DNA from 2 places in the Lutibacter sp. Hel_I_33_5 genome. Region 2 is predicted to be linked to the other one. Evidence: riboswitches for the same ligand, from Rfam matches in the RefSeq annotation. Region 2 holds a riboswitch; the other holds the start of a gene.

Region 1 (4,221 bases), 1.5 Mb from region 2:
GTCATACACTTCTAAAAGCGCTGGATTCACAATCCCCATATTCATGCCAGCTTGAATTGCGTGGTATAAAAACACTGAGTGCATTGCTTCACGTACACCATTATTTCCTCTAAAAGAAAAAGACACATTACTCACACCTCCACTAACACTAGCATTTGGTAAGTTTTGACGCACCCAACGGGTTGCTTCAATAAAATCGATGGCATTTTTTTTATGTTCATCCATTCCTGTAGCTACAGGAAAAATGTTTAAATCGAAAATAATATCTTCGGAAGGAAAACCTACTTTATCAACTAAAATATCATAAGAACGTTTTGAAATTTCAATTCTACGTTCGTAATTATCCGCTTGTCCAACTTCATCAAAAGCCATTACAATTACAGCTGCACCATAACGTTTAATTTGAGTAGCTTCCCAAATGAATTTTTCTTCTCCTTCTTTTAATGAAATTGAATTTACAACACATTTTCCTTGTACTACTTGTAATCCAGCTTCAATGATTTCCCACTTGGAGCTGTCAATCATTATAGGTACTCTACAAATATCAGGTTCGGCAGCAATTAAATTCAAAAAACGAACCATGGCCTCTTTTCCATCAATAAGACCATCGTCCATATTAATGTCAATAATTTGCGCACCACCATCCACTTGATGACGTGCTACATCTAACGCTTCATCAAATTTTTCTTCTTTTACTAAACGAAGAAATTTACGTGATCCTGCTACATTTGTTCGTTCTCCGACGTTTATGAAATTACTGTTTTCGTTTAGAACCAAAGGTTCTAAACCAGATAGTTTCATGTATTTTGTTTGATTAATCTTCATTATTTATAATGCTCTACAGTTGGAAAGGGTTCATAAAAATGATGTAACAACTTTTTCCATTCTTTATATTCTTCTGATTTTCTAAATCCAATTTCATGATCTTCTAGCGTTTCCCAATTCACCAATAAAATATATTTATTTTCTTCTTCAATACATTTTTTTAATTCATGAGAAATGTAGCCTTTCATAGAAGAAATGATAGATTTTGCCTTTTGAAAATTAGCTTCAAAATCGTTAGATAATCCTTCTTTTATGTTTAATATGGCTACTTCTAAAATCATACTTTTACCTATTATGAAGCCGAAACTAATTCAGCATGACGTGGTTTGTATTTTGCTGCGATATCAGCTATTACTTTAATATGCGCTGGACTTGTACCACAACAACCACCTATAATATTAATTAAATTTTTTTTTAGATATTCTTCAATTTGTTCCCCCATTTCTTCTGGTGTTTCATCATATTCTCCAAAAGCGTTTGGCAATCCAGCATTTGGATGTGCAGAAACTGCAAAATCTGTTTTATTGGCTATAGCTTCTAGGTGAGGCTGCAATAAATTTGCACCTAAAGCACAATTGAATCCTACCGATAATAAAGGAATATGGGAGACAGATATTAAAAAAGCTTCGGCTGTTTGTCCTGATAATGTTCTGCCTGAAGCATCTGTAATTGTTCCGCTTAGCATTATTGGGACTTCAATATTTCGTTCTGATTTTACTTCTTCTACAGCAAATAATGCTGCTTTAGCGTTTAACGTATCAAACACTGTTTCTATTAAAAGTAAATCGGCACCGCCATCAAGCAATGCTTCTGTTTGCTGTTTATATGCTATGCGTAATTCATCAAATGTTACAGCTCTGTATCCAGGGTCATTTACATCTGGAGACATGCTTGCTGTTCGGTTTGTTGGCCCTATTGATCCTGCAACAAATCGAGGTTTATGAGGTTCTTTAGCGGTAAATTCATCAGCAACTTCTTTTGCTATTTTTGCAGATTGATAATTCAATTCATACACCAAATCTTCCATTTGGTAATCGGCCATTGCTATTGTAGTTCCTGAAAATGTATTGGTTTCTACAATATCTGCACCTGCTTCAAAATACTTTCCGTGAATTGTTTTTATGGCTTCCGGCTGCGTAATTGACAACAAATCATTGTTCCCTTGTAGTGGCGTTGCGTAATCTTTAAAACGTTCGCCACGAAAATCTTCTTCTGTAAATTTATAGGCTTGAAGCATGGTCCCCATTGCACCATCTAAAACTAAAATTCTTTTTTGTAATTCTTTATAAATATCTGACATTCCTGATGTTTAGCGTAATGTGTTATCAGGAAAAGATTTTTTTCCGTTATCTGTCTAAATACAATTTAAGTACTAGTAGAATATAGCACCTTCTTTAAAATAAAGGGTTGCTAAGGTTTCATTGGATCTATTTCCTCCACCTTTCATGATAACCTCATTAAGTCAATGAACAAGCAAATATTCGCTTATAAAAATTTAATATCCAAATTTTTTGATTATTTTTTTACATAAGTTTATTAAATGATGAATATAATATATAACTTTGCAGCATATTTGAGGAAAAATTTGAACTGATTGCAACCTCTTAAAGCTAAAAAAGCTTTAAATAAAAATGCTAAAGCAGTATATTTTACTTCTTTTAGCAAACTTGCAATCAAACAATCCTTAATAAAACTATAAAATTTAATTTATGTCATATTTATTTACCTCAGAAAGTGTTTCTGAAGGACATCCAGACAAAGTTTCAGATCAGATTTCGGATGCTTTAATTGATAATTTCTTAGCATTTGACGCTACAAGTAAAGTTGCTTGTGAAACCTTAGTAACCACTGGTCAAGTTGTTTTGGCAGGAGAAGTGAAGTCTAAAACCTATTTAGATGTTCAAAAAATTGCAAGAGATGTAATCAATAAAATTGGTTATACTAAAAGTGAGTATATGTTTGATGGAAATTCTTGTGGTGTATTTTCTGCAATCCATGAACAATCACCAGATATTAATCAAGGAGTTGTTAGAGCAAATCCAGAAGACCAAGGAGCAGGAGATCAAGGAATGATGTTTGGTTATGCAACAGATGAAACGGATAATTATATGCCATTAGCATTAGAATTATCACATAGATTATTAATTGAGTTAGCTGAATTACGTAGAGAAAATAAAGATATTAAATATTTACGACCAGATGCAAAATCTCAAGTAACTATTGAGTATTCTGATGATAATGTTCCGCAAAGAATCGATGCAATTGTAATTTCTACTCAGCATGATGATTTTGATGGAAGTGAAGAAGTAATGCTTGCTAAAATTAAATCAGACATTGTTAGTATTTTAATTCCAAGGGTAGTTGCAAAATTACCTGCTAAAATTCAAGCATTATTTACAAAGGATATTACCTATCATATTAATCCAACTGGAGTTTTTGTAATCGGTGGACCTCATGGAGATACAGGTTTAACTGGAAGAAAAATTATTGTAGATACATACGGAGGGAAAGGAGCGCACGGAGGTGGAGCGTTTTCTGGTAAAGATCCTTCTAAAGTTGATAGATCTGGAGCTTATGCAACACGTCATATTGCTAAAAATTTAGTCGCAGCTGGTTTGTGTAAAGAAGTTTTAGTTCAAGTTTCTTACGCTATTGGTGTTGCAAAACCAACAAGTATTAATGTTGAAACTTACGGAACGGCAACAATCGATAAAACAGATGGAGAAATCAGTAAAATAGTAGAGACTATTTTTGATATGCGTCCATATTTTATTGAACAACGTTTAAAATTAAGAACACCAATTTATTCTGAAACTGCAGCATATGGTCATATGGGAAGAGCATCAGAAAAGAAAACGGTAACTTTTTCTAATCCAATGGGAGAAACTGTTTCTCAAGAAGTAGAAACGTTTACTTGGGAAAAATTAGATTATGTAGATAAAGTTAAAGAAGCTTTTAATTTATAATAAAACTTTATATTTTTTAAAAAAGACGAACTTTTAAGTTCGTCTTTTTTTGTTTAGATTCATGAATTCTTATTATGCTAGATTTTAAAGAAAATTGATTTTATAATTGCTTAAAAACAATTATAAAATTTTAGTACCTTTATCGTCCTTTTTATAACAACAAACAACTTATGCACGTAGCAATTGCAGGAAACATTGGCGCTGGAAAAACAACGTTAACTAAACTTTTAGCAAAACATTATAATTGGAAACCACATTTTGAATCTGTTGATGAAAATCCGTATTTAGACGATTTTTATTCAGAAATGGAACGTTGGTCTTTTAATCTTCAAGTTTTCTTTTTAAATAGTAGATTCAGACAAATTTTAGAACTAAAAGAAACTGGAAAAAATATAATTCAAGATAGAACTATCTATGAAGACGCTCATAT
Region 2 (4,221 bases):
AATTCGTCATTTTTAGAGCGATGAAAACGTTCTTTAAAAGACGCTGGTGTTCTGTAACACAACATAGCATGCATGCGAGCATCGTGAACAGGATTGCTGGAATTTACTAAGAATTGTTCTTGAATTTGGCAATTTGCAATTAACCAATCCGTAGATTTCCAATCGGTAGCAACAGCAATTAAATGTTGAGTAATATCAGGATTTAAAACTGTCATTTCCCAAGCAATTCCACCACCTAAAGAACCTCCAATTAAAGCAAATAGTTGATCAATTTTTAATTCTTTTAATCCGATTAAAAAGATATTTGCAATATCTCTTGCAATAAAACTTTTATAATCTTCGATTAAAAAACCATCAAAACCGTTTCCAGGAATATTAAAAGCAAGAATGGTATATTGATTTGTATCAATCGCTAAATGCGATCCAATTACATCTTTCCACCAACCATTTTCGCCAGCAACATCACTATTACCAGTTAATGCATGATTGACCAAAACCACAGGGGCAGTACCCAATTTTTGACCAAACAATTGATAACTTAATTGGATGTCTTTAAATTGTGTACCACTTTCTGTAGTAAAACTAAGAATATCGATATGTTGCAAATTCTTGCTCAAAGTTTTGTTTTATTTTATTTCAGCAAATGCTGCTTTTAAATCCGTTTTTAAATCTTCTATATCTTCAATACCAACAGATAATCTTATTAAATCTTGAGAAACACCAGCGCTTGCTTGAGCCGCTTCATCTAATTGTTGATGTGTTGTACTTGCTGGGTGAATAATTAATGATTTTGTATCACCAATATTTGCTAACAAAGAGAATACCTTAGTATTGTCTGCAATATTTTTTGCTGCCTCAAATCCTTTTTTAGCACCAAATGTTACAATTCCGCTTTGTCCTTTTGGTAGATACTTTTTAGCTAAAGAATTATATTTACTACTTTCTAAACCTGGGTAATTTACCCAAGCAACTTCATCTTGTTGCTCTAACCATTTTGCTAATGCTAAAGCATTTTCTGAATGCTGTTTAATTCTAACTGGCAACGTTTCTAAACCTTGAATAATATTAAACGCGTTTGTTGGACTTAATGCGCCACCTAAATCACGTAAACCTTCTAAAATTAATTTAAAAGTAAATGCAGCAGCACCTAATGCTTCATGATATACTAATCCATGATATCCTTCAGAAGGCTCAGTAAATTCTGGGAATTTACCATTTGCCCAATTAAATGTTCCTCCATCTACAATTGCACCTCCAATAGAAGTTCCTTGTCCTCCAATATATTTTGTTAACGAATGAATTACAATATTTGCTCCATGTTTTAATGGATTTAATAAAGCAGGTGTAGCTACTGTATTATCAACAATAAAAGGAACTTCAGCTGCTTTAGAATGAACAGCAATTGCTTCTAAATCTAAGACATCTAATTTTGGATTTCCTAATGATTCTACAAAAAATGCTCTTGTATTATCTTGTACTGCTGATGCAAAATTTTCTGGATTAGAAGCATCTACAAACGTAGTTGTAATTCCGAATCTTTTTAGCGTTACATTTAATAAATTATACGTTCCTCCGTATAAACTACTTGACGCCACAATATGATCACCAGATTTTAATAACGTTAATAAACCTGTAGCAATTGCAGATGTTCCAGAAGCAAAAACTACAGCTCCAATTCCGCCTTCTACAGCAGCTAATCGCTCTTGTAAAATTTGATTTGTTGGATTATTTAAACGTGTGTAAATAAATCCTAATTCTTTTAAAGAGAATAAATTTGCAGCATGTTCTGAATTGTTAAAAACATACGATGTTGTTTGATAAATAGGAACTGCTCTAGTTCCTGCATTGGCAGTTACGTCATGTCCTGCGTGCAATGCGTTTGTTGCTAATTTTAATGTACTCATTTTTCTAGTTTTTTGAGTTAATAATTAATTAAACCAAAAGTCAAATGCATCAATTATTTTGATGAACCTTACTCGAAAAATGTTATTAAGAAAATTGAATGTTCTAGAAATAGAAAATTCATTTTTGTTATCTATCCAATCTCTTTTAATGAGATACTGAAACTAGTTCAGCACAGGGTAGAATTTAGCACCTTCTTTATTACTAAAGGGTTGCTAAGGTTTCAACGGGTCTAATCCCTCCACCTTTCTTGATAACATTTCAATAAGTTATTGAACTTTGTGAATGCAAATATATGCTTAGAAAAATTTAATATCCAAGTAAAAAAGAGTTTATTTTATTTTTTTATGTCTATTATAAAATTAGATGATAGAAATTTCATTATTAAAAATAAACGAAATTATTAACTAACTTTTTCATATCAACACTCAACAAACTAACCTACAACCACTTAACACATCGCAAATAAATTACTCTAAATTTGCATATATAGATATACAACTGTATTTTTGCTTGTTATTGTTCCCCAGTAATTTATGAATTATATAATTTTATATGAAATTATTAAGACTATTCCCAGTAGGTAACAATGCTATTTTCTTTTTTGTTTTAGCACTATTGTTATTAACAAACACGCAATCTTTTTCACAAACTATCCCAGGTACAGGTTCTTCCTCTGCTATTTGTGGGAATTGTAATCCAATTGATTGGCAGGAAGCAGATGATGGTATTGATGGTACTCCTGACATTTCTAATAGAGATATAGCTGGAGGAGAGGGATTTGTTGGTGCAGGTGCTTCATGGAATGTTCCTGGAGGTCAATTACCATTGCCTCCAACTGGAGATGTCCGTTTTATTACGTTAAGAGATATAGGGGGTGACGGTTTTGAAGAAAATGTTGAAACTAATATTACTGGTTTAATTCCTGGAAAGATTTATAAATTAAGAGTATTTTCAATGACTGCTAGAACAAATGCAAATGGTGGAAGTGGAAATAACGCATATTATGCCGGTACATATTTAAACTTTTTTGAATATCAGTTTGGTACTTATCAAAGGGTAACTATAACAAATGTTTCTCAAGATGTTTGGTCTCAAAATACATTTATTTTTGTTGCAGATGCAACAACAATGCGCTTTAGAGTCTTTCCAGGTGCAGACGCAACTTTTGAAGGAACACCTGAAGGAGTTAACTGGGAAGCACTTTTGTTTTCTGTCGACGACGTAAATGCAATAGAAGTACTTGATTCAGATGGCGATACAGTAGATGATAGTGTAGATATAGATGATGATAATGATGGTATTCCAGATACCGCAGAAAATTCAACTGGTACAGACCCAAGTGCAGATGCAGATAATGATGGAGTTCCTAATTATTTAGACTCAGATAATAATGGTAGTGGTGGAAATTTAGGAGATGTTAATAATGATGGAGTTCAAGATCATTTTGATTTTGATTTAGACGGAATTCCAAATCATTTAGATTTAGATGCCGATAATGATGGTATATTAGATAATGCTGAAGCGCAAAATACAGGATTCTACACAGCACCTGCTGGAAATGTTGGAGCAAATGGTTTATATGATGTATATGAAGATGTAAATGAAAGTGGGATTTCAAATTTACCACTTACCAATACAGATTCTAATGGAAATCCAGATTATATAGATATCGATTCAGATAATGATGGTATTCCAGACAACGTAGAAGCACAAACTACAACTGGTTATGTTGCTCCCTCTGGAGTTGTTGGCTCAAATGGAGTTTATAGTATTTATGAAAATAATGACACTTATAACCCAACAGCTTTAAATCCAACCAATACAGATTTAACAGATGAACCAGATTACAGAGATTCCGATTCTGATAATGATGGAACACCAGATTTAGAAGAAAACGGAATGGCTAACACTGCTTCTGGAACAGATACAGATGGTGATGGTTTAGACGATTCTTTTGAAGGTAGTGATACTACTGATTACGATTCTAATGATGAAATTGACACGCCAGCTTCCAGTATTTTACCAGATAGTGATACCGATGTAAATACTGTAGGAGATTTAGATTATAGAGATACGGTTAACGGATTAGATACTGATGGTGATGGAATTCCAGATTCTGTGGATATTGATGATGATAATGATGGAATATTAGATACTGATGAAGGTTGTGTTAATAATCCTAGTGGTCCACCTGGTAGTATAGGTGCAAATTTTGGAATTAACAGTGGTCTTCTTACTATAAATGATGGAATTATTTCAGATAATTTAGGTGTACATTTAAATGGCAATGGAGAATATTTTGTTTTAGATTTAGGA

Evidence for each region. Region 2 has a riboswitch for S-adenosylmethionine ahead of OD91_RS12660 (O-acetylhomoserine aminocarboxypropyltransferase/cysteine synthase family protein). Riboswitches for the same ligand answer to the same signal wherever they lie in the genome.
Region 1: another riboswitch for S-adenosylmethionine. It lies ahead of OD91_RS06140 (homocysteine S-methyltransferase family protein); the one in region 2 lies ahead of OD91_RS12660 (O-acetylhomoserine aminocarboxypropyltransferase/cysteine synthase family protein).

Annotation. Positions count from the first base shown of each region.
Region 1 covers NZ_VISM01000001.1:1,382,245-1,386,465, reverse strand. The annotation lists gene metH (methionine synthase) at 1-825, opposite strand, end outside; gene OD91_RS06145 (antibiotic biosynthesis monooxygenase) at 825-1,106, opposite strand; gene OD91_RS06140 (homocysteine S-methyltransferase family protein) at 1,118-2,125, opposite strand; SAM riboswitch class I at 2,169-2,280, opposite strand; gene metK (methionine adenosyltransferase) at 2,535-3,791, shown strand; gene OD91_RS06130 (deoxynucleoside kinase) at 3,962-4,221, shown strand, end outside.
Region 2 covers NZ_VISM01000001.1:2,878,969-2,883,189, reverse strand. The annotation lists gene thrA (bifunctional aspartate kinase/homoserine dehydrogenase I) at 1-617, opposite strand, end outside; gene OD91_RS12660 (O-acetylhomoserine aminocarboxypropyltransferase/cysteine synthase family protein) at 627-1,904, opposite strand; SAM riboswitch class I at 2,029-2,162, opposite strand; gene OD91_RS12655 (LamG-like jellyroll fold domain-containing protein) at 2,458-4,221, shown strand, end outside.